Regions from separate parts of the Mesorhizobium sp. M0040 genome, predicted to be linked through region 2. Evidence: predicted binding sites of a transcription regulator. Region 2 holds the regulator's gene; the other holds the start of a gene.
What was found. The regulator LexA, encoded in region 2, represses DNA repair genes until DNA is damaged. The targets are predictions, from matches to a motif close to TGTTCNNNNTGTGTTCNG.

Region 1: a site for LexA is predicted at 2,611-2,628, ahead of NKJ91_RS29410 (ImuA family protein). Genes of this name have one in related genera too.

Annotation. Positions count from the first base shown of each region.
Region 1 covers NZ_JAMYVA010000059.1:10,353-16,762, reverse strand. Annotated here, with positions in the region: gene NKJ91_RS29420 (error-prone DNA polymerase) at 1-97, opposite strand, end outside; gene NKJ91_RS29415 (DUF6504 family protein) at 94-1,572, opposite strand; gene NKJ91_RS29410 (ImuA family protein) at 1,505-2,587, opposite strand; gene NKJ91_RS29405 (metallopeptidase family protein) at 3,111-3,533, shown strand; gene NKJ91_RS29400 (hypothetical protein) at 3,541-3,966, shown strand; gene NKJ91_RS29395 (DUF1737 domain-containing protein) at 3,978-4,184, opposite strand; gene NKJ91_RS29390 (HpcH/HpaI aldolase/citrate lyase family protein) at 4,213-5,094, opposite strand; gene NKJ91_RS29385 (DUF4153 domain-containing protein) at 5,373-6,410, shown strand, end outside.
Region 2 covers NZ_JAMYVA010000051.1:93-11,241, forward strand. Annotated here, with positions in the region: partial or broken gene NKJ91_RS27975 (lipid-A-disaccharide synthase) at 1-828, shown strand, start outside; gene gltA (citrate synthase) at 935-2,263, opposite strand; gene gltX (glutamate--tRNA ligase) at 2,443-3,864, opposite strand; gene NKJ91_RS27990 (ComEC/Rec2 family competence protein) at 3,961-6,426, shown strand; gene lexA (transcriptional repressor LexA) at 6,420-7,154, opposite strand; gene kynU (kynureninase) at 7,601-8,848, shown strand; gene NKJ91_RS28005 (hormone-sensitive lipase) at 8,944-9,774, shown strand; gene NKJ91_RS28010 (molybdopterin molybdotransferase MoeA) at 9,782-10,987, opposite strand; gene moaC (cyclic pyranopterin monophosphate synthase MoaC) at 10,987-11,149, opposite strand, start outside.

The DNA.
Region 1 (6,410 bases), on a different contig from region 2:
CGACCACCAGCTCCTCCGGTTTCGAGGCACCGCGCAGAAACGAGAAGTTCGACTGGATGCCGAATTCGGCATAGGGGTTGGCCGTCAGCGCATTCATGCGAAGATCCCATGCATGAACCAGCGCGGCGAGGGCTGCGAGGCGCCGTAAAGCCCCTGGCGATAGAGCCAGTAACGGCGGCCGTCGGCATCCTCGATGCGGAAATAATCCCGGGTCGGGGCATCTTCTCGTCCCGCCGCCCCTCGCCACCATTCCGGCGCGATGCGCTCCGGCCCTTCGGCGCGCGCGACCCGATAGAGCGCGCGCCGCCAGCGGAAGTTCAAAGGCGGGCCTTCCGGCATTTCGGTGGCCGGCACCTCGATCGGCTCGGGCGAACGGAAAAGCCGGATCGGCCGTTCCGGCTGGAAGACGGTCGTGGGAGCGTCCTTCGCCTTGTCCGGCTGCTTCGGCGGCGAGCTTCTCTGCGGCGCCTCCGTGAAGGGAAGGGTGGCGACGGCGCGCTCCGGCAAATGGCTCTCGACGGCGACCGGCTTCAAGACCGCGCCTTCGCCGAGCCGGGCGCGAATGCGGTCGGCAAAAAGCGCGATATCGGCACCGTCGTCGCTCGTCTCGCCGGCAAGGTCGGCCTGCTGCATGTCGAAGGCGGCGGCGGTCAGCACCGAAAGGCGCACGAGATCGAAGCCATAGCCGGCGTCGATATCCTGTTCGAGCGCGGCAAGCCTTTCATGGAACAATTTCTGGATCAGCCGCGGCTCGCGCAGAGGCCGCGAGGTGCCGACGGCGATGCGGCTGACGCCGCCATCGACGCGGAAAAGCAGCAGCGCCAGCCGCCTTGCGCCCTCGCCGCGACGCTCGAGGTCGCTCTTCAAGGTGGTCGCCAGCATGCCGGTCAGCCGCTCGATGTCCTCGGTCAGCATGATCGGCTCGGCAAGGTGACGCTCGACCGAAAGCGGTGCCACCGGCAGGCGCGGCGACACGGCCTCCTCGAGGCGGCCAAGCGCCTGGTCGAGGCGCAAGAGCAGCGATGCGCCGAAGCGGCGGGCCAGCGGCGCGCGCGGTGCCGCCATGACGGCGCCCGCCGTGCGCAGGCCGACGCTTTCGAGGCTGGCGCGTACCTCCGGGTCGATGCGCAGCGCCGCCAGCGGCAAGGGCGCGAGAAGCGCTTCCTCCCCACCATCGGGCACGATGCGGTCGCCAGCAAACCGCGCCGCCGCCCAGGCAGCACCAGGCGTGGCGGCAAGCCCGGCGCGGACATCGAAGCCCTGATGGAAAAAACGCGACAGGATATCATCCAGCATCGAGCGTTCGCCGCCGAAAAGATGGGTGCAGCCGGTGACGTCGAGATAGAGGCCGTCGGTCCCGTCAAGCGCCACCAGCGGGGTGTAGCGGTCGCACCAGTCGGCGAGGCCTTCGAGCAGGCGCCGGTCGGCCTCCGGATCGGCCTCCACGATGTCGATCGAGGGATGCATGGCGCGTGCGTCGGCTATGCCCATGCCGCGCTTCAGATTAAGCGCCTCGGCCCGTTCGTCGAGGGCGGCGATGCGCTGGGTGTTCCCTTGGCGATGGCTGATCACCAGCGGCAGGTGATCCGACGGCCGGGAACGCCAGGACCGCCCCAGACGCTGCCGCAAGATCCTCTCGGCGGCGAGATGCGGAAACCACAAGGATAGGATTCTTTGGCCGTTCTGGGGCCCATTCCTGAGACCTTCCTTGCTCGCCCCGTCTTTCTTCGAATATGCGTTCATCGGGGTTCCACTCCAGTGTGAATTTTCCGGGCAAGGCCGTGCGGCTCTTGCCGATGGCGACGGTGAAGGCGGGCCGGCCGATCGAGCCGGCGAGCGGCCCGGCAAGCGTCTTACGCGTTGCCGCCGGTGCCGCCGACAGGATGAGGCGGACGGGCGCTGCCGTCGGTTCGGGCTCGCCGGCCTGGCGCAGCAGGAACAGCGGCCGGCCCGCACTCTGCGCGCGGGCGTGCAGCCGCCGCGTCGCGGTGAGGTCAAGCCGCTGCGGGCTGCCGCGGATTTCGAGGATGACGGCGGCCAGCGCCGTCATCCGGGCAGCCTCCTCGGCGATCCACAGCGCATCGAGCAGCCTTGGCGCCTCGGAAAACAGCAATTGCTCCGGCTCGATGCCGAAGAAGGCGTGAAGCCCCCTGGCATAGGGAAAGCCGGCCTCGCGGAAAACCTCGGATGTGCCGATCCACAGCACCGGCAATCGCGGCCCCTGGCTGAGGATCAGGCTGACGAGCGACAAGGCAAAACCGGCAACGGCCCCGGCATCGCGGGTCGCGGCGCCATGAAACTCGCTCACCGCCGCCTTCGGCAGGCCGCCGCTCAGCGCAGCATCGAGGCGCTCGGCGCCGGTGCGCAAAAACGCATCGGGCGGCGCCACGGCGAGGCCGCGCCGGACAATGGTCAGATTCCGAGCGGGTGTCGGATGCCGAGAGGGTGTCAGACTCTGACGAGGGACATCCGCGTCAAACGACGAACTGGCCGGCGCCTCCAGGCGCTCGGGCAAGGTCCCTTCGATCTTCGCGATCTGGCGGCGCAGGGCAAAAACAGTCTCCCGCGCCACGGCGCTTGTCGCCATGACGGTCAGCTTCCACTCACAATTGTTCCTGTTATGTTCTTATAGATTCCAGAGGGAGGATGAAGAGTCAAGCGGAGTCATGGGGAATTTATTCCTGCCCGATTTTAGCGGGCCGTTCACGAAACAGGAACTTCCCGTGAATTATCGACCCGGCCGCTTCCGGGCCATCCCTAAAACCAGCCAGACGATCATGACGCCTATGATGGCGCCGACAAGCATCCGAAGCAGGCTGACCAACTCGGAATTCCTGCCGAGATAACTGGTCAAGACCACCAGCACCAAAAGAAGCAGTGCGCCAAACACTCCACAAATTGTAGCGCTTCTGACGAATTGGTTGCTGAATGGCATTTGAACACTCGACTCTGACAGAACGATGGAGGTTCGGCTTCGGGTATGGCGGCGTCCATCATCTCGCAAAGGCCACCCCTAGACCAGAGCGGATGACAGATTGCGCCCTTGAATCTGCCGCGTCATTTGCCGAGTCCGGCCTGAAAGCCTATATGCCGGGATCAAAGGACAAAGCATGGCTCGCATCTACCAAACACGCATCTGGCACGACCAGCTTTCGCCAACGATGGAGGAAATCGAGCTCTTGGCGCTGGAGGCCTATGCCCATCTGCCGGAGGAGTTTCGCAAGCTGACCGGCGAGATCGTCATTCAGATCGCCGAATTCCCGACCGACGAGATCATGGACGACCTTTCGCTGGAAACGCCCTTCGACCTGCTCGGCCTGTTCGAGGGGCGCGGCATCGCCGAGCGCTGGAACCCGCAGACCGGCGAGGGGCCGAACCGCATCACGCTCTATCGCCGCGCCATCCTCGACTATTGGGCCGAGAACGAGGAAACGCTGGGCGACATCGTCACCCACGTGCTGATCCACGAGATCGGCCACCATTTCGGCCTGTCGGACGACGATATGGAGAAGATCGAGGAAGCGGCTGAATAGCACTCAGATGACAGAAGCAGAATTTGCCGATCTGATCGATTGCAATTGGCCGTATCACGACATTTCACTGAGCCGGGAACTGATCGAATCCGCAGTGAGGATTTCGCCGAATGCCGCGTTCTTAGCACTTAGCGAGCTTTGCCATCTGCCCGCAAGTGCTGCCGTCGAGCCCGCCATTCTCCTAGCTCTGGTCGACTTTTGGCTATCCGAAGTCGACCACCCGGTGGCATCTCTGACTGCAGAATGCGCGATCTCCTTGATCGAACGCAAGCGACTGCCGGTTCCCGAGATACTTAGGAAGATGGGTTACGTCTCCGGTTATCCCGGCCTGCTTGCAGCGCTATCGATACTCTATTTCAGCTGCGATGACGTCGACGGGCTCGCAGACGCGCGGCTCAACGAAATCAGAGCCGTCTGGGAAAGGCTGCCGTAGCCGGTAGCACCCTACCAATCGCTGAGCTTGGTGTCGGGGCCGTATTCCTGGCCCTCGATATCCTTCACCACCGCCTGGCCGCAGCGCATGGTCTTGGCCTCCTTGTCATAGGCATAGGTCGGCGAGCCGAACAGGTGCCAGCCCTTGTTCAGCGCCGCCGTCACCTTGTGGCAGAAGCTGGCATCGTCCGGGCCGGACAGAAAGCGGTAGAGTTTCATTCTTCAATCCTGTCGTCAGTTACGTTAGTCATGCGCGAACAGCGGCGGCCTTCGCCAGCAGTTTTTCGGCCTGCGCCAGATGCAGCCGCTCGACCATCTTGCCGTTCAGCGCAACTACCGCCCTACCGATATTTTCGGCGAGCGCGAAGGCATCCTTGACCGCGCGCGCCTCGGCTATTGCTTCGGGCGACGGTGCAAAGGCGCGGTTCGCGGCTTCGATCTGGGCCGGATGGATCAGCGACTTGCCGTCAAAACCCATGGCGGCCGCTTCCGTGCACTCGCGCGCAAACCCGTCCATATCGCGAAAATCATTGAAGACGCCATCGAGCAGGTCGAGGCCGCCGGCACGCGCGGCGAGCACCATTTGCATCAGCCATGGAACGAGATAGCGCCGATCGGGCGTGGCGAGAATTCCGGTGTCCTTGACCAGGTCGTTCGTTCCGGCAACGAAACAAGCCAGTCGAGAGGCCGGATCGCGGCCCAGCTCGGCAATCGGCCCGATATTGAGCAGCGCCTTGGGCGTCTCGATCATCGCCCACAGCTTGACTTCGTCGGCGATAAAATTGTCGTCGAGCACGTCGCCGGCCTCGAGAATGTCGCGCGGCGTGTCGACCTTGGGCAGCAGGATGGCGTCGGGCGTGCATTTTGCCGCGGCCAGCAGGTCGGCGCCGCCCCATTCGCTCGACAGCGCATTGATGCGCACCACCATCTCGCAGCGCCGGTTGGAACGGCCGGCGAAAATCGCCGCCAGTTTTTCGCGCGCGGAAGACTTGTCGGCCGGGGCGACGGCGTCCTCGAGATCGATGACGACGGTATCGCAGGCCAGCGATTGGATCTTGGCCAGCGCCTTGTCGTTCGAAGCCGGGACGTAAAGCACCGAGCGGCGCGGGCGGTAGCTTTCGCTGGTCATCTCCGATCTATGCCGTCTGCAGCCGGCCGAGGCAAGCCGTGCATAAAAACTGCACGCAATTTCGGAAAATCTCCTCGTCTCCGCCCCGCTTGCCACCCGACCGGATGCGACAAGGGCGGCATGCAAGAGCAAACGAACTCCCGTTGGTCCCTGCCGTACCGGCTTCGCCGCGAAAGCTGGTGGCTCGTCGATCCGCCCCGGACTTCGGTAAACCTCCTCCCTTTCGTCCGGAAATCCCCGCCCACCGGCCGCATCAAAGCCGCCGAGAAAGCCCGATCATGATAGTATTCCTCTCGGCGGCGCCGAGCTATTGCAACCGCTTCGGCGTTGCCGTCCTGCTCGCCGCGCTGGCCGATTTTTTCTTCTATGGCCAACCGGCGGGCATCACGCTTTTCCTGTTCGGCGTTGCGATTGCCGCAGCGAGCATGGCTGTCCATCCTCTCGGCGCCTTCAACGATGGCAGGTTCTGGTTCAAGCCGGTTGCGCTGTTTATGGCGCTGCTGCCGCTTGTGGAAAATGTCAGCGCACTGTCCGTCTCGATCGCGCTGGCGGCGACGGCCATCTTCGCGCTTTCACTGGTCGGACGGTTGCGGCGCGGCCTTGCCCGTATTGCCGGCCAACTCTCGCTGTTCCTGCTTGCAACGCCATTTCGGCTCGTCCTTGATTTCTTCCGCTGGCGCAGGGCGGCGCGGCGGCTTGGCCGGCGGCGCGTGCGCCTTGCGGCGATCGCCGTCTGGGTCATGCCGCTGGGCCTCGGCGCAGTGTTCCTCGCGCTGTTCGGCGCCGCCAATCCGGTCATCGAATATTGGTTCTCGCTGATCGACCTGATGGCACTGCTCGAACTCGTCCAGCTGCCACGTCTCGCCTTCTGGCTGTTCGTGCTTGCCTGCGTCTGGGCCTTTCTGCGGCCGCGCCTGCCGCGCTTTCTCCGCCGCCGCAGGGTGTCGCCAGCCAGCGCACCGGCGACGCCGGCCACCAGGACCACCATCGAGGACATCGTCTTCGGCAAGGCCGCTATCCTCCGCGCGCTCGTCGTCTTCAACATCCTGTTCGCGGTGCAGAGCGCACTCGACGCCACCTATCTGTGGGGCGGCATCGCGCTTCCCGACGGGCTGACCTATGCCGCCTACGCGCATCGCGGCGCCTATCCGCTGATCGTCACGGCGCTGCTGGCCGCCGGCTTCGTGCTGGCGGCGCTGCGGCCGGGAAGTGCGACCTCCGGCGATCCGCTCATCCGCCGGCTGGTTTATGCCTGGGTGGCGCAGAACATCCTCCTGGTGATCTCGTCGATCCTGCGGCTCGATCTCTATATCGGT
Region 2 (11,149 bases):
GCCGATCCGACTATCCCGATTATCCATTATGTCTGCCCGAGCGTGTGGGCTTGGCGGCCGGGCAGGGCGGCGGCGATGAAGCCATATGTCGATCACATTCTTTGCATCCTGCCGTTCGAGGTGAAGGAACTCGCTCGCCTGGGCGGGCCGCCCGGCACCTATGTCGGGCATCGTCTTGCACACGATCCGGGCATAATCAGTGCCGCCAGGGCGCAGGCGCAGCCGCGTGACCTGTCCGCAGATCACGTCAAAACGTTGCTTGTACTGCCTGGTTCGCGTCGTGGTGAGGTGCGGCGCATGGTCGGGCCGTTCGGCGAGACGGTGTCGATCCTGCGGGCGCGCGGGCACCGCTTGCGCCTGCTGTTGCCGACGGTGCCGCACGTCGCCGATCTGGTCAGAACCTCGGTCGCGAGCTGGGACGAGAAGCCGGAGATCATACTCGATGCCGAACGCAAATGGCAGGCCTTCGGCAAGGCCGATGCGGCGCTGATCGCATCGGGGACAGTATCGCTGGAACTGGCACTGGCGAGTGTGCCGATGATCTCCTGCTACCGGCTCGATCCGGTCATGCGCATGGCGCAGCCGCTGATCAAAGTATGGAGCGCAGCCTTGCCCAATCTCATTGCCGACCGGCCGGTCGTGCCGGAACACTACAATCAATATGTGCGGCCGCATTATCTGGCGCGGCAGTTGGAAGCGCTGTTCTCCGATACCGCCTACCGCACCTGGCAGAAGCACGGTTTTGCCGACATTGCCGGGCGTATGGCAACCGCCAAGCCGTCAGGCGAGATTGCCGCGGGGGTGGTGATGGGGATGGTGAGGAAGTGAGTGAATTGTGAATAGTGAATTGTGAATAGTGGTTTCTATGGACAGGGAGCGACGCTTCGCTACTCCCATTCACCATTCACCATTCACCATTCACCATTCACCACCTTCACCGCTTCGCGATTGGCACGTAGTCCCGTTCCGGCGCGCCGGTATAGAGCTGGCGCGGGCGACCGATCTTCTGGTGCGGGTCCTCGATCATCTCCTTCCACTGCGCGATCCAGCCGACGGTGCGGGCGACCGCGAACAGCACGGTGAACATGGTGGTGGGAAAGCCCAGCGCCTTCAGCGTGATGCCGGAATAGAAATCGACGTTCGGATAGAGCTTCTTCTCGATGAAATAGGAATCGGTCAGTGCGATCCTTTCCAGCTCCATGGCGATGTCGAGCAGTGGATCGTCCTTGATGCCGAGCTCGCCCAGGACCTCGTGCGCGGTCTTCTGCATGATCTTGGCGCGCGGATCGTAATTCTTGTAAACGCGGTGGCCAAATCCCATCAATCGGAACGGATCGTTCTTATCCTTGGCTCGCGCAATGAATTCCGGGATGTGATCGACATGACCGATCTCGCCCAGCATGTTCAGGGCTGCCTCGTTGGCGCCGCCATGTGCGGGACCCCACAGGCAGGCGATGCCGGCAGCGATACAGGCAAAAGGATTGGCGCCCGACGAGCCGGCCAGGCGGACGGTCGAAGTCGAGGCGTTCTGTTCGTGATCGGCGTGCAGGATGAAGATGCGCTCCATCGCGCGGGCCAGCACCGGATTGATCTTGTATTCCTCGCAAGGCACGGCGAAGCACATATGCAGGAAATTGGCTGCGAAATTCAGCTCGTTCTTCGGGTAAATGAATGGCTGGCCGATGTGGTATTTGTAGGCCATCGCCGCGATCGTCGGCATCTTGGCGATCAGCCGCATTGACGCGACCATGCGTTGGTAGGGGTCCGAGATATCGGTGGAATCGTGATAGAAGGCCGACAGCGCGCCGACCACGCCGCACATCACCGCCATCGGATGCGCATCACGGCGGAAGCCGGTGAAAAAGCGCGACATCTGCTCATGCACCATGGTGTGGCGCGTCACCCGGTAGTCGAAATCGTCCTTCTGCGCCTTGGTCGGGAGTTCACCATAAAGCAAGAGATAGCAGACTTCGAGGAAGTCGCCGTGCTCGGCCAATTGGTCGATCGGGTAGCCGCGGTGCAAAAGAATGCCGGCATCGCCATCGATGAAGGTGATTTCCGATTCGCAGCTCGCCGTCGACGTAAAACCGGGATCGTAGGTAAAGACGCCGGCGGTGTTGTAGAGCGAACCGATGTCGATGACGTCAGGTCCTACCGAACCACTTCGTATCTTGAATTCATGGGTTTTGCCGCCGAGTTCCAGCTTGGCCGTCGATGCCTGGGTTTTGCCGCCAAATTCCATTTTTGTCGCAGGTTCGGTCATAGCAAACTCCTTTTTGTTTCCTCAGGCCGGCAAAGGCAAAATATCTGAACCCAACACGTCAAAAGCATCGGAAAACGCACATTTGCGCCCGCAATTGAATCTGCGCGGCAGATTAGGCCAAGACCCAATGTTGCACTGCGAAACACACCTTTCAATGCCAATCTTCTTGGGCCAGTTTGCTAATCGATTTGATCAGCGATCCGCGCCAGGCTTTCCTCGCGGCCAAGCACGGCCAGCACATCGAAGACACCTGGCGAGGTACTTTTGCCGGTGAGCGCGGCGCGCAAAGGTTGGGCCACGGCGCCGAGTTTATGGCCGGCGGCCTGCGCATAGTCGCGGATCGCGGCTTCGGCTGAGGCGGCAGACCACTCCGAAACCGTGGCTAGTGCCGCATGAGCGCCCCGCAGGATCGCGCGCGCCTCACCGCTGAGCAGCGCCGCCGCCTTCTCGTCGACCGGCAGCGGCCGCTCGACGAAAAGGAATGCAGCCCCTTCAACAAGTTCGACCAGCGTCTTGGCGCGCTCCTTCAGGCCCGGCAATGCGGCAAGCAGTTGCGCCCTGCGTCTGTCGTCGAGGCGCGCCGCGATTGCCGGGCCGCCTTCAAGATAGGGCAGAGTGGCGATGAAGATGTCGAGCAGCGCCGCGTCGTTCATCCGGCGCATATGCACGCCGTTAAGCGCCTCGAGCTTGGCGAAATCGAAACGGGCGGCGCCCTTGTTGACGTCGCCAATGTCGAACCATGCAATCATGTCGGCGATCGACATGATCTCATCGTCGCCGTGGCTCCAGCCAAGCCTCGCCAGATAGTTGAGCAGCGCCACCGGCAGGTAGCCCATGGCGCGATAGGCTTCGACGCCAAGCGCGCCGTGCCGCTTCGACAGCTTGGCGCCGTCGGCACCGTGGATCAGCGGGATATGCGACATCGACGGCACCTCCCAGCCCATGGCCTGATAGATTACGGTCTGGCGTGCGGCGTTGGTCAAATGATCGTCGCCGCGGATGATGTGGGTGATGCCCATGTCGTGATCGTCGACGACGACGGCATGCATGTAGGTGGGATTGCCGTCCGAGCGCAGAATAATGAAATCGTCGAGATCCTTGTTGGGAAAGCGCACGTCGCCCTGGACGCGGTCATGCACCACCGTCTCGCCGTCTGTCGGCGCCTTGATGCGGATCGCCCCCTTGGCGCCGGGCGGCGCCTCCGACGGGTCGCGGTCGCGCCAGCGTCCATCATAGCGGGGAGGCAGCCCCTTGGCCCGTGCGCTCTCGCGCATTGCCTCTAGCTCGGCAGGCGTCGCATGACAATAATAGGCCTTGCCCATACGAACGAGCTCCTCGGCCACCTCGCGATGGCGCGGCGCGCGCTCGAACTGCGAGACAGGCGCGCCGTCCCAGGTGAGTCCGAGCCAGGAAAGTCCGTCGAGAATGGCTGCCGTCGCCGCATCCGTCGACCGCTCACGGTCGGTATCCTCTATACGCAGCAGCATCGTGCCGCCCGTATGCTTGGCGTACAGCCAGTTGAACAGCGCCGTGCGCGCGCCGCCAATGTGCAGATAGCCGGTGGGCGAGGGGGCAAAACGGGTGACGACCTTATCGGGCATGGAACTCTCAGGCGGGCGAAGGAAGTGGGTTTGCGGACTTTCGCGCGTTGCGCGTTCATGTAGCATAGGAGGTCGAGGGCGCAAGGGGCAGACCCGATGGCTGTGCGAGGCCGAGGTGCGGGCGAGGGCGAGGACGCGGTCAACGGCGTCAGCGAACGCTTGCTGTTTGCTGCTCCCCCGCCTGTCCTGCCGGCACCGGCATTGCTACCCGCTCCGCGCTTCGATGCTCCGTCGCTGCCGGCCAGCGACCCAGCAACGGTTCTCGTGCCCGCGGGCGAGCCCATCGTACGCCTGCCCAGGCGTTTCCGCCTCCCGTCACCGTCCCGTATCCGCAACAGCGTAACCTCGGCAGCCGGCCTGGAACTCGACCGCGGCATCGCCTTCCTGCTGGTGCCGGTGTTCCTCGCATGCGGGGTGGTCGTATATTTCGGGCTGTCGGTGGAGCCGGCCTTTCCACAGCCGATCGCAATCGCGCTCCTCGCGGCCCTTTGTGCCGTCGTCTCGCGGTCATGGCCCAGGACGCGCCTGTGCTTCATGGTGGCGCTGCTCTGCGCGCTTGGCGTACTTGCCGCCAAGTTCGAGACATGGCGTGTCGGAACGCATATGCTCGGTTCCGAAATCTCGACGCGGCTGACGGGTCGCGTCGTATCGTACGAGCCCATGGCGAGCGGCCGCATCAGGCTGACAATCGATGTGATCTCAACCGCCAGGCCGACACTGCGCTACATGCCGGAACGGGTCCGCGTTTCGGCGATGAAGATACCGGCTGCGCTGACCGCCGGTTCCGAGATCACCGGCTATGTGCGGCTGCTGCCGCCGACCGGCCCGGTGCGGCCCGACAGCTATGATTTCTCCTTCGACAGCTATTTCGCCGGTATCGGCGGCAGCGGCTTTTTTCTCGGCAATCCGAAAGTCGTGTCGTCGGGCAGCATGCCGCTTGCCGCGCAGCTTTCTTCCGCGATCGAAGACGCGCGCGAATCCATCGCCGACCATATCCGCAGCCGCATCGGCGGCGCCGAGGGCGAGATTGCTGCTGCGCTGATCGTTGGCGTGCGCGCCGGCATTCCCGAGGAGATCAACGAAGCGATGCGGCGCACCGGCATCTACCACATCATCTCCATCTCGGGGCTGCATATGGCGTTGGTCGCCGGCACCATCATGGCGCTGCTACGGGGTGCCTTTGCGCTGTTTCCCGATTTCTCATCGCGACGGCCGGTCAAGAAATATGCCGCGGCCGCCGCGCTTTTTTCGATTGCGGCCTACCTCGTCTTTTCCGGCATTGTCGTGGCGGCCGAACGCAGCTTCATCATGCTGGCGGTGATGCTTATCGCCGTGCTGTTCGACCGGGCCGCGCTCACCATGCGCAACCTGGCGATCTCGGCCATCGCGGTCATCCTGGTGTCGCCGCACGAGGTGGTCGGTCCGAGTTTCCAGATGTCCTTCGCCGCGACGGCGGCCCTTGTCGGCGCCTATGCAGGCTGGTCCGATTACCGCGCCGGCAGGGCCACCACGCCGCCGCCGCGGCGGTCGCCGCTACGCTTTGCCACTCGAAAGGTCCTGCTGGGCATGTGCGGTCTGGCGATGACCTCGATCATTGCAGGGAGCGCCACGGCGCTTTTCGCCATATGGCATTTCCAGCGCGTGGCGCCGCTCAGCCTGTTCGCCAATCTGGCCATCATGCCCATCGTCTCACTGGTCGTCATGCCTTTCGCCGTGCTCAGTGCGCTGGCGATGCCGTTCGGCGCGGATGGCCCTTTCCTCTATGTCATGGGCAAGGGGCTGACGGCGATGATCGCCCTGTCCGGGTGGATCTCGGAGCGCTCGCCGATCGATGCGGTCGGGCTGATTTCGCTGAGATCCGTCCTTCTGGTGACGATCGCCCTCGTCATTGCCAGCATGGCGACGACCCGGTTGCGGCTGGCGGCACTTCCTTTTGCGCTCGCCGGCTTGCTGACGACAACGCAGACACGCATACCCGACGTATTGGTCTCGGAGGACGCACGGCTGGTCGCGCTGCCGATCGGCAGCGGTGAACTCGCGGTCAACCGGGCACGCCCGAATGAGTTCACCATCGACAACTGGAAACGCGCGCTCACATCAGAGGCTATCGTCGCGCCGGAAACACCTGGAAAGAACGACCCGCAATTCGACATTGCCGATCCGGCCGACCTACCGCCGGGCATGCCGTTCATTTGCACGGACGGCCTCTGCCTTGCCAGGCATCCATCCGGCGCGATCATCGCGCAAGCCAAGGACCGCGATACTGCGCGGCCAGCCTGCGCCTTTGCCAGCTTGATCGTCATCGACGACGCCACCGCCCATAACCCCTGCTACTACGACCGGCTGGTCCTCGTCGTCACCAAACGGCAACTGGCGCGCGCGGGAAGTGCCGCCGTCTACTTCGATCCACAAGCGGCAACGCGCGCCGAAATCCGTTTCGCGGTCGAAAAATCATACCGGCCCTGGCACGTGCAGCGGAAATTTTCACGCGCGACGCGCGGCCTGCCCCCATACCGCAGGGCCGACAATCCAAAAGCCGGCGCCAAGGGCGCAACTCAGTAGCGGCGGATCAGCCCAACGAGCTTGCCCTGCACCTTGACCCTGTCTGGTCCGAAGATGCGCGTCTCGTAGGCTGGATTGGCGGCTTCCAGGGCGATCGAGGCGCCCTTGCGGCGGAACCGCTTCAGCGTCGCTTCCTCCTCGTCGACCAGTGCCACCACGATCTCACCGGGGCTCGCCGTATCGGCATTGCGGATGATCACCGTGTCGCCGTCGAAAATGCCGGCCTCGATCATCGAGTCGCCTTTGACCTCGAGCGCATAATGCTCGCCGCCCATGATCATATCCGGCGGCACCGAAATCGAATGCGTCTGGTGCTGGATGGCGTCGATCGGCACACCGGCGGCGATGCGGCCCATCACCGGGATCGAAACGGCGGCGACGACATCGTCGTCATTTCCGGCTGCGGGCACGCGCGACGATGTCGGCTTGCCTTGCCGAGGACCGCCTTGCCCAAGACTGCCCTGGATGACACTCGGCGAGAACTTGCGTGCCGCATTGAGGCCGGGGGCGATCGAGTCAGGCAGGCGCAGCACCTCCAGCGCACGGGCCCGGTTGGGCAAACGGCGAATGAAGCCGCGCTCCTCCAGCGCCGTAATCAGCCGGTGGATTCCGGATTTGGAAGCCAGGTCGAGCGCTTCCTTCATCTCGTCGAAGGAAGGCGGGATACCGCTTTCCTTCAACCTTTCGTGGATGAACATAAGCAGTTCGTGTTGTTTGCGTGTCAGCATAGCGACCCCCAACAGAATCAGAAAAACAAACCCAGAACAAACACTATCTGTTCCAGTTGTGTTCCGCAACTGTTTAAAGTTTAATGAATGCGTTAAGGCTCGGGAAACAAACGACGTGCCCTACCGGCGTACCGCATTTTCATCGCCGCGAGCCTCATCGCCTTGATTCTGCTTTCGTTTGCGCCCTTCTGGCCTCCTAGAAGGCGGCACTGGCATCGGCCGTCGGTTGGTAAAAGGCACGGAATTGAACCGTATCGACTGTGCGGTTTGGTCAATGCACCGTGAACGAAACGAACTCAAAACGCCAACCTCGGGTTAAGTCCCGGTTTCCATCGCCTGGTCAGGCTGCTTCTCGCCGCTGGAGCCTTGCTGCGCGCAACCAGGTAATGGAAGAACAGTCGACGCGTGTCCGGCCTTGCGTTGGATCTTGGGGGAGCAGACAAATCATGACAGGAATTCCCGATCTCGTGGCCATAAAGGCGATGGATGCCGCGGATCCGCTGCGCGCGATGCGCGACCGCTTTGTGTTGCCGCAAGGAGTGATCTATCTCGACGGCAATTCGCTAGGAGCTGCTTCACGTGCCGCTTTCGATGAACTGCACAAGGCCGCGACCGAAGAATGGTCGCATGATCTCATCCGCGCATGGAACACGGCCGGCTGGTTCAACATGCCGCTTGAACTTGGCGACCAGCTCGGGCGCCTGATCGGTGCCGCGGCCGGCCAGACGGTGGTCTGCGACACGACATCGGTCAACATCTACAAGCTGCTGCACGCCGCCATGGCCATGCGACCGGAGCGGCAGGTCATCGTCGCCGAGGGCGATAGTTTTCCGACGGACCTCTACATGGCTGAGGGTGTGGTTTCGACGCGAAAAGATACGCTGCTGCGCCTCTCGGGGGTCGACGCGCCGACCATCGAAGAGCTGATCGACGAACGCACCGCCGTGGTGCTGGTCAACCACGTCAACTACAAGTCGGGCGAACTGCGCGACATGCCGGCGCTGACGCGCAGGGCTCAGGAAGCCGGGGCGATGATCGTCTGGGATCTCTGCCACACCGCCGGCGCGATGCCAGTCGAGCTCGACAAGGCAAACGCCGATTTTGCCGTTGGCTGCACCTACAAATATCTGAATGGCGGCCCGGGCGCGCCTGCCTTCATCTATGCGGCTGAGCGGCATCTTTCCGACATCCAGCAGCCGCTCACCGGCTGGTGGGGCCATGCACGGCCCTTCGCCTTCGAGCCAGGCTATGCGGCCGGCACCGGCATCCGCCGGTTTCTGTGCGGCACGCAGCCGGTCCTGTCGATGCGCACGCTGAAGGGCGCGCTCGACATCTGGAACGATGTCGACATGACGGCGGTGCGCAAGAAGAGCATCGCGCTGGCGGATCTGTTCATCGAGCTTGTCGAGGCAAAGTGCGGCACTTACGGGCTCACGCTCGAAAGCACGCGCGATGGGGAAAAACGCGGCAGCCAGATTTCATTCATGCATGAGCATGGCTACCAGGTCATGCGCGCGCTGATCGAACGTGGCGTGATCGGCGATTTTCGCGCGCCATCGACCATGCGCTTCGGCTTCACCCCGCTCTATGTCGGCTATGCCGATGTCTGGCAGGCCGTCAAAGTGCTTGAGGACATCCTGCGCACCCGTGCGTGGAAGGATGCGCGCTTCGCCATCAAAGCAGCTGTCACTTGAGATTGATGCGAGAGCTGGAATCGTGAGGCTGGCGACGATGCGCCGCGCGATGCTCACGGCTACGTTGCAAGGCCATATGCCAGGGAGGGCGCAGGGTGTTCGAACGTCACATTGCCGATTGGGACAACGCCTATGCCAACGGCGCCAACATAGCCGGCAGCGATCGCTGGCCGGCGGCCTGGATCGAGCCCGCGCGGGTTTTCCGCGACGTGCTTTCGACCGAGGGCAGGGCGCGGCTCGACATGGCCTATGGCGACAACCCACGCAACCGGCTCGATCTTTTCCTGCCGGCCATCAAGCCCAAGGGACTCGTGGTGTTCGTTCATGGCGGCTACTGGATGGAATTCGACAAAAATTTCTGGTCGCATCTTGCCACTGGCCCTGTTGATCGCGGCTATGCGGTGGCGATGCCGTCCTACACGCTCTGTCCGCAGATACGCATTGGCGGCATCGTCAAGGAAGTCGGCGCGGCGATCGGCAAGGCGGCGGCGATGGTCCCAGGGCCGCTGATGCTGACCGGACACTCGGCCGGCGGCCATCTTGTTAGCCGGATGGTTACGGCGACGACGCCGCTGGCGCCCGAAGTGGTCCGGCGCGTTCGTCACGTGGTGTCGATCTCGGGGGTGCATGATTTGCGCCCCATCATGCGCACCGGCATGAACGAGACGATCGCGATCGATGAGGCCGAGGCGCAGGCCGAAAGCCCGGTGCTGCTGCGCCCGATGGACAAGGCCCGCCTGACCTGCTGGGCCGGCGGCGGCGAGCGCGCCGAATTCCTGCGTCAGAGCGCGTTGCTGGCCAACATCTGGATCGGCCTGGGTACCGCGACCAGCTCGGTGGTCGAGCCTGACCGGCATCATTTCAACATCATCGACGGTTTGGCCGATCCAGACCATCCGCTGACCCGGACCTTGATCTCGGAGTGAGGCAGGTTCAGCGTAACATCAGCACGTCGCAGGGGGAGCCCGCCGCTGCAGCAGGTGCGAACGGCGCGCGAACGATCAGCCCGTTGGCATCGGCCAGCATTTTCAGCATCGAGGAGTCCTGGATGCCGAACGGCGTCGCCACGAGCGTACCGGCGTCATCTATGACAACAGCCCGCACATAATCTTGCCTGAGATCGTTGGCCGGCATGGCAGCACCGAGCCGTGCCCGACGTATATCCTGCTGAAAGGCGCGGCCGCCGAGCCGCGCCAGCAGCGGCTTCAGGAAGAGCTGAGTGCAGACCAGGCTTGCCACCGGATTGCCGGGCAGGCCGATGCAGCGAATGTCTCCCAGCCGCCCGAACATCAGTGGCTTGCCCGGCCGCATGGCGATCTTCCAGAAATCGAGCGTCATGCCTTGCCCGGTCAGCACGTCATGGACGAAGTCGTGGTCACCGACCGAGGCACCGCCCAGCGTGACGATGACGTTCGCGCCAGCCTTCACGGCCTTTTCAACCAGCGCAGCGATCGCCTCCCTGCGGTCCGGCGCGATGCCAAGGTCGAGCGCGCGCGCACCGACCGACTGTGCGGCAGCGGCGACACCATAGGCGTTGGAGGAGATGATCTGGTCGGGGCCAAGATCGCTGCCCGGCGGCAGCAATTCGTCGCCGGTGGCGATGATGGCGACCAGCGGCCGTTTGACCACGCGCACCTCGGGGTGATTGGCCGATGCCGCCAGCGACAAGGCTGCCGGGTCGAGCAGGCGGCCTTTGGGCAGCAGGACATCGCCCTTGGCGAAATCGAGCCCGAGGCGGCGGATGTTGCGCCCCTGCACCGTCGGTTCCGTCACTTCGACGCTGCCGCCACCGAGATCGCGGACGTTCTCCTGGATGACGATAGTGTCGGCGCCTTCGGGAAGCGGCGCGCCGGTAAAGATGCGCACGGCCTGCCGCTGCTGCACCGTTCCGGCAAAGCCGCGTCCGGCCGGCGCCATGCCGACCACCGAAAGCCTTGCCGGTACGGACGCGATATCGGCCGCCCGCACGGCATAGCCGTCCATGGCGGAGGCGTTGAACGGCGGCTGGGTGCGGAGCGCCACAACCGGCTCCGCCAGCACGCGGTCGGCGGCATCCAGCAGTGCGACGCGTTCGCCCGGCAGCGCTGCTGCGCCGTCCAGCAGGCGCTCGAGCGCCTCGGCAACTGGGACCAGCGCCATTAGCGGCCTGCCTCGGTGGCCCCGTCTCCGGTGATCTTGTAGTCGCCGGATTTGCCGCCGGTCTTTTCAACCAGCCTGATGCCGGAGATGACCATGGCGCGGTCGACCGCCTTGGCCATGTCGTAGATGGTCAGGCAAGCGACCGAGACGGCACTCAGAGCC